2 linked regions of the Mesorhizobium japonicum MAFF 303099 genome follow. The protein of the gene in region 1 interacts with the protein of each later gene in a pairwise test. Links are inferred from orthologs where the notes say so. Each region holds a gene or a part of one and is shown on either strand. Other genes may lie near its edges.

Evidence for each region. Proteins that work in one complex are often made in the same cells at the same time.
Region 2: the proteins of accC (region 1) and ribD interact in binary tests that used the Escherichia coli proteins (3 or more experiments, as listed by UniProt). The link is inferred for Mesorhizobium japonicum MAFF 303099 from one-to-one orthologs.

The regions. Positions count from the first base shown.
Region 1 is NC_002678.2:135,231-140,471, forward strand. Bases 1,590-4,443 are described here. They hold accC (acetyl-CoA carboxylase biotin carboxylase subunit), read right to left. Parts: upstream 3,762-4,443; coding sequence 2,418-3,761; downstream 1,590-2,417. Other genes in these bases: MAFF_RS01850 (hypothetical protein), read left to right, coding at 1,590-1,777; aat (leucyl/phenylalanyl-tRNA--protein transferase), read right to left, coding at 1,788-2,405; accB (acetyl-CoA carboxylase biotin carboxyl carrier protein), read right to left, coding at 3,772-4,230; aroQ (type II 3-dehydroquinate dehydratase), read right to left, coding at 4,257-4,443. Also shown: MAFF_RS01840 (NADH:ubiquinone oxidoreductase subunit NDUFA12), read left to right, coding at 162-560; MAFF_RS01845 (DUF2155 domain-containing protein), read left to right, coding at 719-1,315; more of MAFF_RS01850, read left to right, coding at 1,391-1,589; more of aroQ, read right to left, coding at 4,444-4,691; MAFF_RS01875 (DsbA family protein), read right to left, coding at 4,837-5,241. UniProt on the Escherichia coli protein: This protein is a component of the acetyl coenzyme A carboxylase complex; first, biotin carboxylase catalyzes the carboxylation of the carrier protein and then the transcarboxylase transfers the carboxyl group to form malonyl-CoA.
Region 2 is NC_002678.2:6,903,754-6,908,952, forward strand. Bases 1,196-4,007 are described here. They hold ribD (bifunctional diaminohydroxyphosphoribosylaminopyrimidine deaminase/5-amino-6-(5-phosphoribosylamino)uracil reductase RibD), read left to right. Parts: upstream 1,196-1,942; coding sequence 1,943-3,073; downstream 3,074-4,007. Other genes in these bases: MAFF_RS34140 (GlpM family protein), read left to right, coding at 1,196-1,364; nrdR (transcriptional regulator NrdR), read left to right, coding at 1,461-1,940; MAFF_RS34155 (riboflavin synthase), read left to right, coding at 3,201-3,818; ribH (6,7-dimethyl-8-ribityllumazine synthase), read left to right, coding at 3,929-4,007. Outside these bases: glyA (serine hydroxymethyltransferase), read left to right, coding at 1-332; MAFF_RS34135 (hypothetical protein), read left to right, coding at 430-1,008; more of MAFF_RS34140, read left to right, coding at 1,035-1,195; more of ribH, read left to right, coding at 4,008-4,423; transcription antitermination factor NusB, read left to right, coding at 4,420-4,920; MAFF_RS34170 (MFS transporter), read left to right, coding at 4,917-5,199. UniProt on the Escherichia coli protein: Converts 2,5-diamino-6-(ribosylamino)-4(3h)-pyrimidinone 5'-phosphate into 5-amino-6-(ribosylamino)-2,4(1h,3h)-pyrimidinedione 5'-phosphate.

The DNA.
Region 1 (5,241 bases):
AAAGGCTTGGCAAGCGCACATCCTGTCGCCTCTGCGGATCGCAGGCCTGTGTCGGCACCCCGGCGCGCCATTTGCGCGCTCCCCGTGGCAAAACCCTTGCCTTCCCGAAGGCCTGACGCCATAAGCAGGAAACAGGCGCCGCCAGCGCAAAGGGCTCTGAGATGAAGACTTTCCTGACGCAGTTTTTCACCTGGTGGAACAGCCAGACGCTGGGAACACGTCTGCACACCTGGCGGTACGGCAAGAGGGTTGGCCAGGACGAGGTCGGCAATGTTTATTACGAAGGTGGCATCGATTCGGAAGGTCGCACGCGCCGCTGGGTCATCTACCGCAACTATTCGGAAGCTTCGGCCATACCGCCGGGCTGGCATGGCTGGATCCACCACCGCGTCGATCTCGCCCCGGCCAGCGAGGACTACAAGCCGCGCGACTGGCAGAAGCCGCATCAGCCCAATCTGACCGGCACGCCGGCGGCCTACCGCCCGAAGGGCTCGGTGCTGACCAATCAGCATCGCCCACAGGTTACCGGTGACTACGACGCCTGGACGCCAGGGTCGTAACGGCCCCGGCTTGTACGATACTCCGACTTGTCACAGCACGAAGTGCAGGCCGGTCCTTTGTCGCCACAATTGGTGTTTAGCTGCTTGCTGATCAGAAAACGGCGACTAGCCTTGGCGATCGACGGAATCACCCGGGCACGAACCACCGGTACCCCTATATGAGCTTTTTCAATCGGATATCGACGGGCGGTCTGACGCTAGCCGCCGGCCTCGCCGTCAGCACCGCGGCCTTTGCGGCGTCGCCCGCACCGGCGACACCCGCCGCTCCCGCACCAGCCGCGCCCGCGGGATCGGATCGCATCACCAACCCGGTTGCCGAGTTTGCCGGCATCGACAAGATCACCGGCCGCATCATCACCTTCGACGTCTACATCGATGAGACGGTGCAGTTCGGCGCTTTGCAGGTGACGCCGCGCGTCTGTTATTCCCGGCCGCAGAACGAGGAGCCGAAGACCGATTCCTTCGTCGAGGTCGACGAGATCACGCTCGACCGCAAGATCCGCCGCATCTTCACCGGCTGGATGTTCGCCGAAAGCCCGGGCCTCAACGCCGTCGAGCATGCCGTCTATGACGTCTGGCTGAAGGAATGCAAACAGAAGTCCGATGTGCCGGCGCCGGATGCCACCAAGGCTGATGCACCCAAGGCCGATGCTTCGAAGCCGGTCGCGACCAAACCAGCCGCCGCCAAGCCTGCGGCCAGCCCGGATGCGGAACAGCCCGATCCCACGCAACCGGATACATCAGACGCCAACTGATCCCTGGGAACCGTCGTGGCCACCATGCGTTGGACCACAGACGACCGCGCATCGACGCGCCCGGAGGATATTTCGATGTCGGACACCAAGCGAATCACGGCCAGCAAGAAAGAACTGCTGGAACTCGAAAAAGGGTTCTGGACCGGCGACGCGGCCTATTACGCGGCCAATGCCGATACGGAATGCCTGGTGGCCTTTCCGCAAATGGCAAAGGCGATGGACAATGCCGACTTGGCCAAGACCGCGACCAAACCCAATCGCTGGCGCGATCTCGATATCGAGCTCAAGGGAATAATCGAGCCTGGCAGCGACATCATCATGCTGACCTATGAGGCGCATGCGACACGCGAGAACGGCGAACCCTACGCCGCGCTGGTCAGCACCGGCTATGTCCATCGCGTCAACGGCTGGAAGATGATGTTCCACTCGCAGACGCCGATCGAGGTAGCGGCCGCGAAGTAGGGCCCAATCCCTACGGAAAAAAGATAGCCTCGCCCTTCAGTGCTTCGGCCAACATCTTCTCATACTTGCCGCGCGGGACGTCGACAGCGCCGAAGCGCTTGAGGTGCTCTGTGGTGAATTGCGTATCAAGCAGAGCGAAGCCACGTGCCTTCAAGCGCTCGACAAGATGCACGAGGCAGATTTTCGACGCATCCGTCTCCTTGGAAAACATGCTTTCGCCGAAGAAAACCCGTCCAAGCGACACGCCATAGAGGCCGCCGACCAACTGGTCCTCGCGCCAGGCCTCGACCGAATGGCAATGGCCCATTCGGTGCAACTGGACATAGGCCTCGCGGATCGGCGCGTTGATCCAGGTCGAGCGCCGCTCCTCGCGCTTTTCGGCACAGCCGTCGATCGTCGCCTCGAAATCGAAGTCGAAACGGATGTCGAACAGGCTTTTGCGGATCGTCTTCCGCAGGCTTTTGGGCGTGTGGAACCCGTCGAGCGGGATGATGCCGCGCGTCTCCGGCCGCACCCAGAACACTTCTGGGTCGCTGGCGCTTTCGGCCATCGGGAAGACGCCCGAAGCGTAGGCCTTGAGCAGAAGGTCGGTAGGGATGCGATAGCCAGGCGCGTAAGGGCGGGTCATCGCGTCCCCGGACTACTCTTCCTTGGCCAGGTATTTTTCCAGCCAGTGGATGTCATAGTCGCCATTGGCGATGTCGGCATTGCCGACCAGATCGCGAAACAGCGGCAACGTCGTCTTGATGCCGTCGACGACGAATTCATCCAGCGCCCGGCGCAGCCGCATCATGCATTCGACGCGGTTGCGCCCATGCACGATCAGCTTGCCGATCAGGCTGTCGTAATAGGGCGGGATCTTGTAGCCGGAATAGACGCCGGAATCGACGCGGATGCCGAGACCGCCTGGCGTGTGGAAATGCGTGATGGTGCCGGGCGAGGGGGTGAAGGTGCGCGGATCCTCGGCATTGATACGGCATTCGATGGCGTGGCCATTGAACTTGATGTCTTCCTGCTTGACCGAAAGACCGCCGCCGGAAGCGACGCGGATCTGTTCATGCACGAGATCGATGCCGGTGATTGCTTCCGTCACCGGATGCTCGACCTGCAGGCGCGTGTTCATCTCGATGAAATAGAACTCGCCATTCTCGTAGAGGAACTCGATCGTGCCGGCGCCGGAATAGCCGAGATCGGCAATGGCCTTGGCGCAGATGCCGCCGATGCGGGACCGCTCCTCGGCGTTGAGCGCCGGCGAATTGGCCTCTTCCCAGACCTTCTGGTGACGCCGTTGCAGCGAACAGTCGCGCTCACCAAAATGCACGCCGCGGCCAAATCCGTCGCCGAACACTTGCACTTCGATGTGCCGCGGCTTCTGCAGGTACTTCTCGATGTAGACGGCGTCGTCGCCAAAAGCCGCGCCTGCTTCCGAGCGCGCCGTCTGCAGGGCGACCTCGAGGTCGGCCTCGCTGTGCGCGACCTTCATGCCGCGCCCGCCGCCGCCGGCCGAAGCCTTGATGATCACGGGATAGCCGATTTCGGCGGCGATGCGCTTGGCTTCCTTCTCCTCGGTCACCGCGCCGTCGGAACCGGGCACCACCGGAATGCCGAGGCGCTTGGCGGTGCGCTTGGCCTCGATCTTGTCGCCCATGATGCGGATATGATCGCCGGACGGGCCGATGAAGGTGATGTTGTGCGCGGCCAATATGTCGGCGAACTTGGCATTCTCAGACAGGAATCCATAGCCCGGATGCACTGCGTCGGCGCCGGTGATCTCGCAGGCCGCGACGATCTGATGGATGTTGAGATAGCTGTCGCGCGATGGCGGCGGGCCAATGCAGACGCTCTCGTCGGCAAGCCGCACATGCATGGCGTCGGCGTCGGCGGTCGAATGCACCACCACCGTCTGGATGCCGAGTTCCTTGCAGGCGCGCAGCACCCGAAGCGCGATTTCGCCGCGATTGGCGATGAGGATCTTCTGGAACATCCGGCCCGCTCTACTCGATCACGACGAGCGGCATGCCGTATTCGACCGGCGTCGCATCCTCGAACAGGATCGCCGTCACGGTGCCGGCGCGCGGCGAGGGGATCTGATTCATCGTCTTCATTGCCTCGATGATCAGCAGCGTCTGGCCTTCCTTGACCTTCTGGCCGACCTCGATGAACGGCTTGGCATCGGGCGACGGCGCCAGATAGGCGGTGCCGACCATTGGCGAGGCTACCGCGTTCTTCGACACGTCGACCGTGGCCGGAGCGGCCGCGACCGCAGGCTGGGCTGCTGCCGACGCATAGCTGGGCTGGGATGCGGCGATCGCATGGACGGCAGGGGCCTGCCGCGACACGCGCACCTTCAGGTCGCCCAGTTCAACCTCGATCTCGGTCAGGTTGGTGTCGTTCAGTATGCCCGCCAGATCGCGGATCAGTTGCTGGTCAACACCGGTCTTCTTTATCGACATTTTCGAGCCTTCTGTTTGTTGGCCAGTCATAGGCGTGCGGCCAGCGCCTGTAGCGCCAGCGTGTAGCCGAGCGGCCCAAAGCCACAGATCATGCCGACGGCGACCGGCGCGACCATGGAGACGTGGCGGAATGATTCCCGCGCATGGATGTTGGAAAGGTGAACTTCGGCGACCGGCAGCGGCGCGATCGAACGGATGGCGTCGTGGATCGCGATCGAGGTGTGGCTGTAGGCGCCTGGATTGATGACGATGCCGGCAGCCTTGTCGCCGGCTTCCTGGATCCAGTCGACGAGGTCACCCTCGTGGTTCGACTGGCGGAAATCGATCCCGAGCCCGAGCGACGCGCCGGCCTGCTTGCAGTCGTCAGCGATCGCGGCAAGCGTCTTGCCGCCATAGATGCCCGGCTCGCGCTTGCCGAGCGCGTTGAGATTGGGACCGTTCAGGACGAAAACCGTTTTCAAAAAACCCGACCTTTTCCGGCGCCGGTATCAAACCGGCGCGCTGGGCCTCTATACCGGGCATAGTCGTCCGCGAAAAGAGCGCAAGTGCGTTCTTTCACTGTCCACAACAGGCCGAAATGCGCCGGTGAAGGAAACCCCGGGCTGATCAAAGCGCGGCTTTCGCCGCCTTGATCTTTTCCGCCAACACGTCCTGCCCGAGAGCCCCGAACACGACCTCGTTGCCGACCACGTAGGACGGCGTTCCGGTGATCGCCAGCTTGTTGGCAAGATCGTAGGTCTTGGAGAAGGCCTCGGGGATCGAAGCATCCTTCATCTTCTCGCGCAGCGTCGCCTCGTCGGCGCCCAGCGAAAGCGCGACCTTGATCGCGGCCGCCTCGGTGGCGCGTCCCTGGCCGCCGAGCAGCGCATTGTGGAACTCGCCGTACTTTTCCGGCATCATCAGGTGGAACGCCATCGAAACGACGCTGGCTTTCTGCGAATCCGGGCCGAGGATCGGGAATTCCTTGAGCACGAAGCGCAGATCCGGATCGGATTTGGTCAGCGCCCGCAT
Region 2 (5,199 bases), 6.8 Mb from region 1 along the record:
TGATGCTGGTCGATTTGCGCCCCAAGAACGCCACCGGCAAGCGCGCCGAGGCGGCCCTTGGCCGCGCCAACATCACTTGCAACAAGAACGGCATTCCCTTCGACCCGGAAAAGCCCTTCGTCACCTCTGGCGTGCGTCTCGGCACGCCGGCCGGTACCACGCGCGGCTTCGGCCAGGCCGAATTCCGCGAGATCGGCAAGCTGATCGCCGAAGTGCTGGATGGTCTCAAGATCGCCAATTCGGACGAGGGCAATGCCGCGGTCGAGGCGGCGGTCAAGGCCAAGGTCGTGGCGCTGACCGATCGTTTTCCGCTCTATCCTTATCTCGGCTGACCATCCTTATCGATTGACCAGGCGCGGAGCGTCATCTTTTATCCGCCGGCGGTGCGCCACCCCTGATCGGGTGGCGCATGGAACTGGAGAAACGATGATGCGCAATTTTCGTATCGCCTTGCTCGGCGCTGTCGGCTGGCTGGCCATTTGTGGACTTGCTTCGGCGCAGACACAGCCCGCTCCGGACATGCCTGCCACGAGCACCTTCGGCCGATGGACAACCATGGTCGATACACTCGACACCGGCCAGGATACGCACAAGACCTGCGCGGCTTCGACGGCGTTCTTCGATGCGAGCGGCAATTCTGGCACGCTGACCTTGTCGATCTCGACAGGCGATGCGCTGCCGCCTGATGCCTATCCGGCCATCATGCTCACCGTTGACAACAAGCAACTGCCGACCGGCACGAAGATCCCGGCGACGTTCGGCGATCCCGGCGTCAAGGTTTCGGCAACGGTCTATTCCAACGATGCGGGCATCGGCCGTCCGAGCTGGACGGTCGACAATCAGGCCAAGACCGGTCTCGCGCTGCTGCGAGCAATGCGCCAGGTCGTGTCGCTCGACGTGACTTTCGGCAAGCAGGCCTTCGCTAGCATCCCGATGGACGGCTTCACCAAGGCCTACCGCAACCTCGGGACGTCTTGCGGCTTCCCGACAAAGGACGTCGCGCCGTGACGGCCCGGTTCCACTAGGGACCGCGGATGGACATTGTCTGGAAGGGTGTGGTCGGCGGGCTGGTGACGGCGCTGATCGTCTGGGCGTCCAGGCGGGGCAATATCCTGCCAGGGATTTTGCCGCTGGCGCCGACCTTTGCCGTCATTGCCTTGCTCGCCGTCAGCGCTAAGGGCGATCCGGGCGGTTTTCGCGATGCCTGCCTTGCCGGGATGAAGACAATTCCCGCCTATCTTGCCTTCCTCGGCGCCTGCTGGTTGTTCATCGACAAGGTCGACTATCGCCTGGCCGTCGCCGGCGGCATCGCCGTCTGGCTGGTTGCCGCGCTGGCAATCTTCCTCGCGCCTCGCTATCTCTGATGCGGGCAGTCCGTTGAAGTGACGGAACGGCTTCAATCCCGGTCGGAAAGGCTCTAAGCCTTTCGCCTCACCAGATTCGCGAACCCAAGGCTCTCCATGCGCTGTCCCTATTGCCAGTCCGAAGATACGCAGGTGAAGGATTCGCGCCCCGCCGAGGATGGCGCGGCGATCCGCAGGCGGCGTGTCTGCCCCGATTGCGGCGGCCGGTTCACCACCTTCGAGCGCGTGCAGTTGCGCGATCTGGTCGTGGTCAAGAAGTCGGGTCGTAAAGTGCCGTTCGACCGCGACAAGCTGCTGCGCTCGGTCGAGATCGCGGTGCGCAAGCGCAATGTCGATCCCGAACGCATCGACCGCGCGGTGACCGGCATCGTGCGCCAGCTCGAAAGCTCCGGCGAGACGGAAGTGGCCTCCGGCGAGGTCGGCCGGCTGGTCATGGAGGCGCTGAAGTCGCTCGATGACGTCGCCTATGTGCGTTTTGCCTCGGTCTACCGCAATTTCCGCGAGGCCAAGGATTTCCACGAATTGCTGGGCGAGTTGAAGGGCGACGAAGACAAGAGTGAAGAGGACGCCGGCTGAGCATGGCAGCATCGCAACTGAGCGAGGCCGAACAAACGGCCCTTGATCGCCGTTTCATGGCCGCCGCCTTGCGGCTTTCGCGCAGGAATGCCGGCCGCACCTCGACCAATCCCTCCGTGGGCACGATCATCGTGCGCGACGATGGCGCTGGCCCGATGATCGTCGGCACCGGCGTCACCGCGGTCGGCGGCCGGCCGCATGCCGAGACCGAGGCGCTGGCCGAGGCCGGCGAGCTCGCGCGTGGTGCCACCGCCTATGTCACGCTAGAACCTTGCGCGCATCACGGCCGCACCCCGCCTTGCGCCAATGCGCTGGTCAATGCCGGCATTGCGCGCGTCGTGGGGGCTGCCAGCGATCCGGATCCGCGCGTCTCCGGCAAGGGCTATGCCATCCTGCGCGCCGCCGGCATCGTGGTGGTGGAGAAGGTCCTGGCCACGGAAGCCGCCGAGCAGATGGCGGGCTATTTGATTCGATCTCTGCGAAAACGCCCGGAAGTGACGCTGAAACTTGCGCTTTCGAGCGACGGCAAGATCGGCAGGAAAGGCGCCGGCCAGGTTGCGATCACCGGCGAGATCGCGCGCCGCGACGTCTATCTGATGCGCGCGGAGTCGGATGCCATCCTGATCGGCATCGGCACGGCGCTGGAGGATGATCCGGCGCTGACCGTGCGCTTGCCGGGGCTGGAAAACCGTTCGCCGGCACGCATCATCCTCGATCGCCAGATCCGGCTGCCGGAAGCCTCGAAGCTGGTTTCCGGTGTCGATCGCGTGCCGCTCTATGTTGCTGCCTGTCTTGAAGCCGATCCGCACCGGCGCTCGGCACTCGAACGCGCCGGCGTACGCTTCATCGGCACCGAAACCCATGACGGCGTCGTCGCCTTGCCGGAACTGCTAGAAGACCTGGCAGCACTCGGCATGGCAAGCGTGCTGGTCGAGGGCGGCGCCCAGGTCGCCAAGGCATTCCTCGACGAAGACCTGGTCGACCGCATCGTGTTATTCCAGGGGCCGGAGGCGATCGGCGAGGATGGCATTGCATCGCCGGTCGATGCGGACCATATCCCGGCAGGTTTCCGCAAGCTGCGCGAAATGCGCTTCGGCGAGGACAGCTACGCCGAGTGGGTAAGGGACCTCTAGAGCCGGATGATTTCAGGTCGAGTAGACCTGAAATCTGAATCCGGCTCTAAATCTAAAGAGATAGAGCATGATGTCGTCCGAAAACCGCTTCACACTTTTCGGCATCATGCTCTAGGGATCAGCATCGATGTTTACCGGAATTGTCACCGATATCGGCACCGTCGCGGCCGTTAGGCCGCTCAGCGAAGGCGTCGGCTTGCGCATCGATACCGCCTATGACCCCGAAACCATCGCCATTGGCGCCTCGATTTCCTGCGGCGGCGTCTGCCTGACGGTCACGGCGCTGCCCGAACATGGCTCGAACGCGCGCTGGTTCGAGGTCGAAGCCTGGGAAGAGGCCTTGCGGCTGACCACGGCTTCGAGCTGGAAATCCGGCAGCAAGGTCAATCTCGAACGGGCGCTGAAGATCGGCGACGAACTCGGCGGCCATATCGTGTCGGGCCATGTCGACGGCACCGCCGAGCTCGTCGAGCGCAAGGACGAGGGCGACGCGGTGCGCTTCACGCTGGAGGCGCCGCGCCATCTGGCCAAATTCATCGCGCCAAAGGGTTCCGTCGCGCTCGACGGCACCTCGCTCACCGTCAACAAGGTCGAGGGCACCCGCTTCGACGTGCTGTTGATCCACCACTCGCTGACCGTGACCACCTGGGGCGAGCGCAAGGTCGGCGACCGCGTCAATATCGAGATCGACACCATGGCCCGCTACGCCGCACGGCTGGCGGAGGCGGCGAAAGAGGGGCTCTAGCAAGTCTGCCGGGGATCAGCCGGTGCAACGCACCTGGCTCCTCCAGCAATCTTCCGCTTGCGATCAATCCGGCTTCGGCCTAAGTCACCGGCAACCCCCCGGAGACTTTTATGGCTGGTATATCCCAACACGGCAAAGCCTTCATTCGTCCGAAGGCGAAGGCGCATCTGCTGATTGTCGAAGCGCGCTTTCACGACGACCTTGCCGACGCGCTGCTCGACGGCGCGACGAGCGCGCTCGAGGAAGCGGGCGCGACTTACGACGTCGTCACCGTTCCAGGTTCGCTCGAAATTCCCGCAGTGATCACCTTCGCGCTGGATGGCGCGGCGGAAGGCGGCACAAATTACGATGGTTTTGTCGCGCTCGGCACGATCATCCGTGGCGACACCTATCACTTCGATATCGTCGCCAATGAATCCAGCCGCGCGCTGATGGACATGTCGGTGCAGGACTCTGTCTGCATCGGCAACGGCATCCTGACCACCGAGAACGATGCCCAGGCATGGACGCGGGCCAAGCGCTCGGAAGGCGACAAGGGCGGCTTTGCCGCGCGTGCGGCGCTGACCATGATCGCGCTGAAGGAACAATTGGGAGCCCGATCGTGAGCGAACCCGCTTCACCCGGACAGCCCGCTGTGCGCCACGCCAACAAGCGCGGCGCCGCCCGGCTGGCCGCCGTGCAGGCGCTCTATCAGATGGATGTCGCCGGCAGCGGCGTCTTCGAGATCACCGCCGAATATGAGGCGTTCCGCCTTGGCAAGGAAGTCGACGGCGCGCTCTATCGCGAGGCGGATGCCCAATGGTTTCGCGCCATCCTGACCGGTGTCGTCGAGGACCAGAAGACAATCGATCCGGTCATCCGCCAGGCGCTGACCGATGACTGGCCGCTGTCGCGGCTCGATTCGACACTGCGCGCCATCCTGCGTGCCGGTGTCTATGAATTGATGAAGCGTGAAGACGTGCCGGTGGCGGTCATCGTTTCGGAATATGTCGACATCGCCAAGGCCTTCTACGAGGAAGACGAGCCGAAGCTGGTCAATGCCGTGCTCGACCGCGTGTCACGCCGGGTGCGCGGCGAGGGGCGCGGCAAGGACGCATCGTGACGGCCATCGCCGTCGGGACGGGCAGGGAGGCGCGGCGGACCGCGCTGATACTTGCCGCCTCGCAGGCGATCATCGGCTCGGCGGCACCGATCGCCATTTCGATGGGCGCGCTGGCCGGCCAATACCTGCTCGGCGCCGACAAATCGCTGGCGACGGCGCCGATCACCGGCTTCAACATCGGCGTCGCGCTCGGCGCCTTGCCCGCCGCGGCCATCATCCGCCGGCTCGGCCAGCGCGGCGGCTTCATGACCGGAACCGTCGTCACCGCGCTTGGCGGCC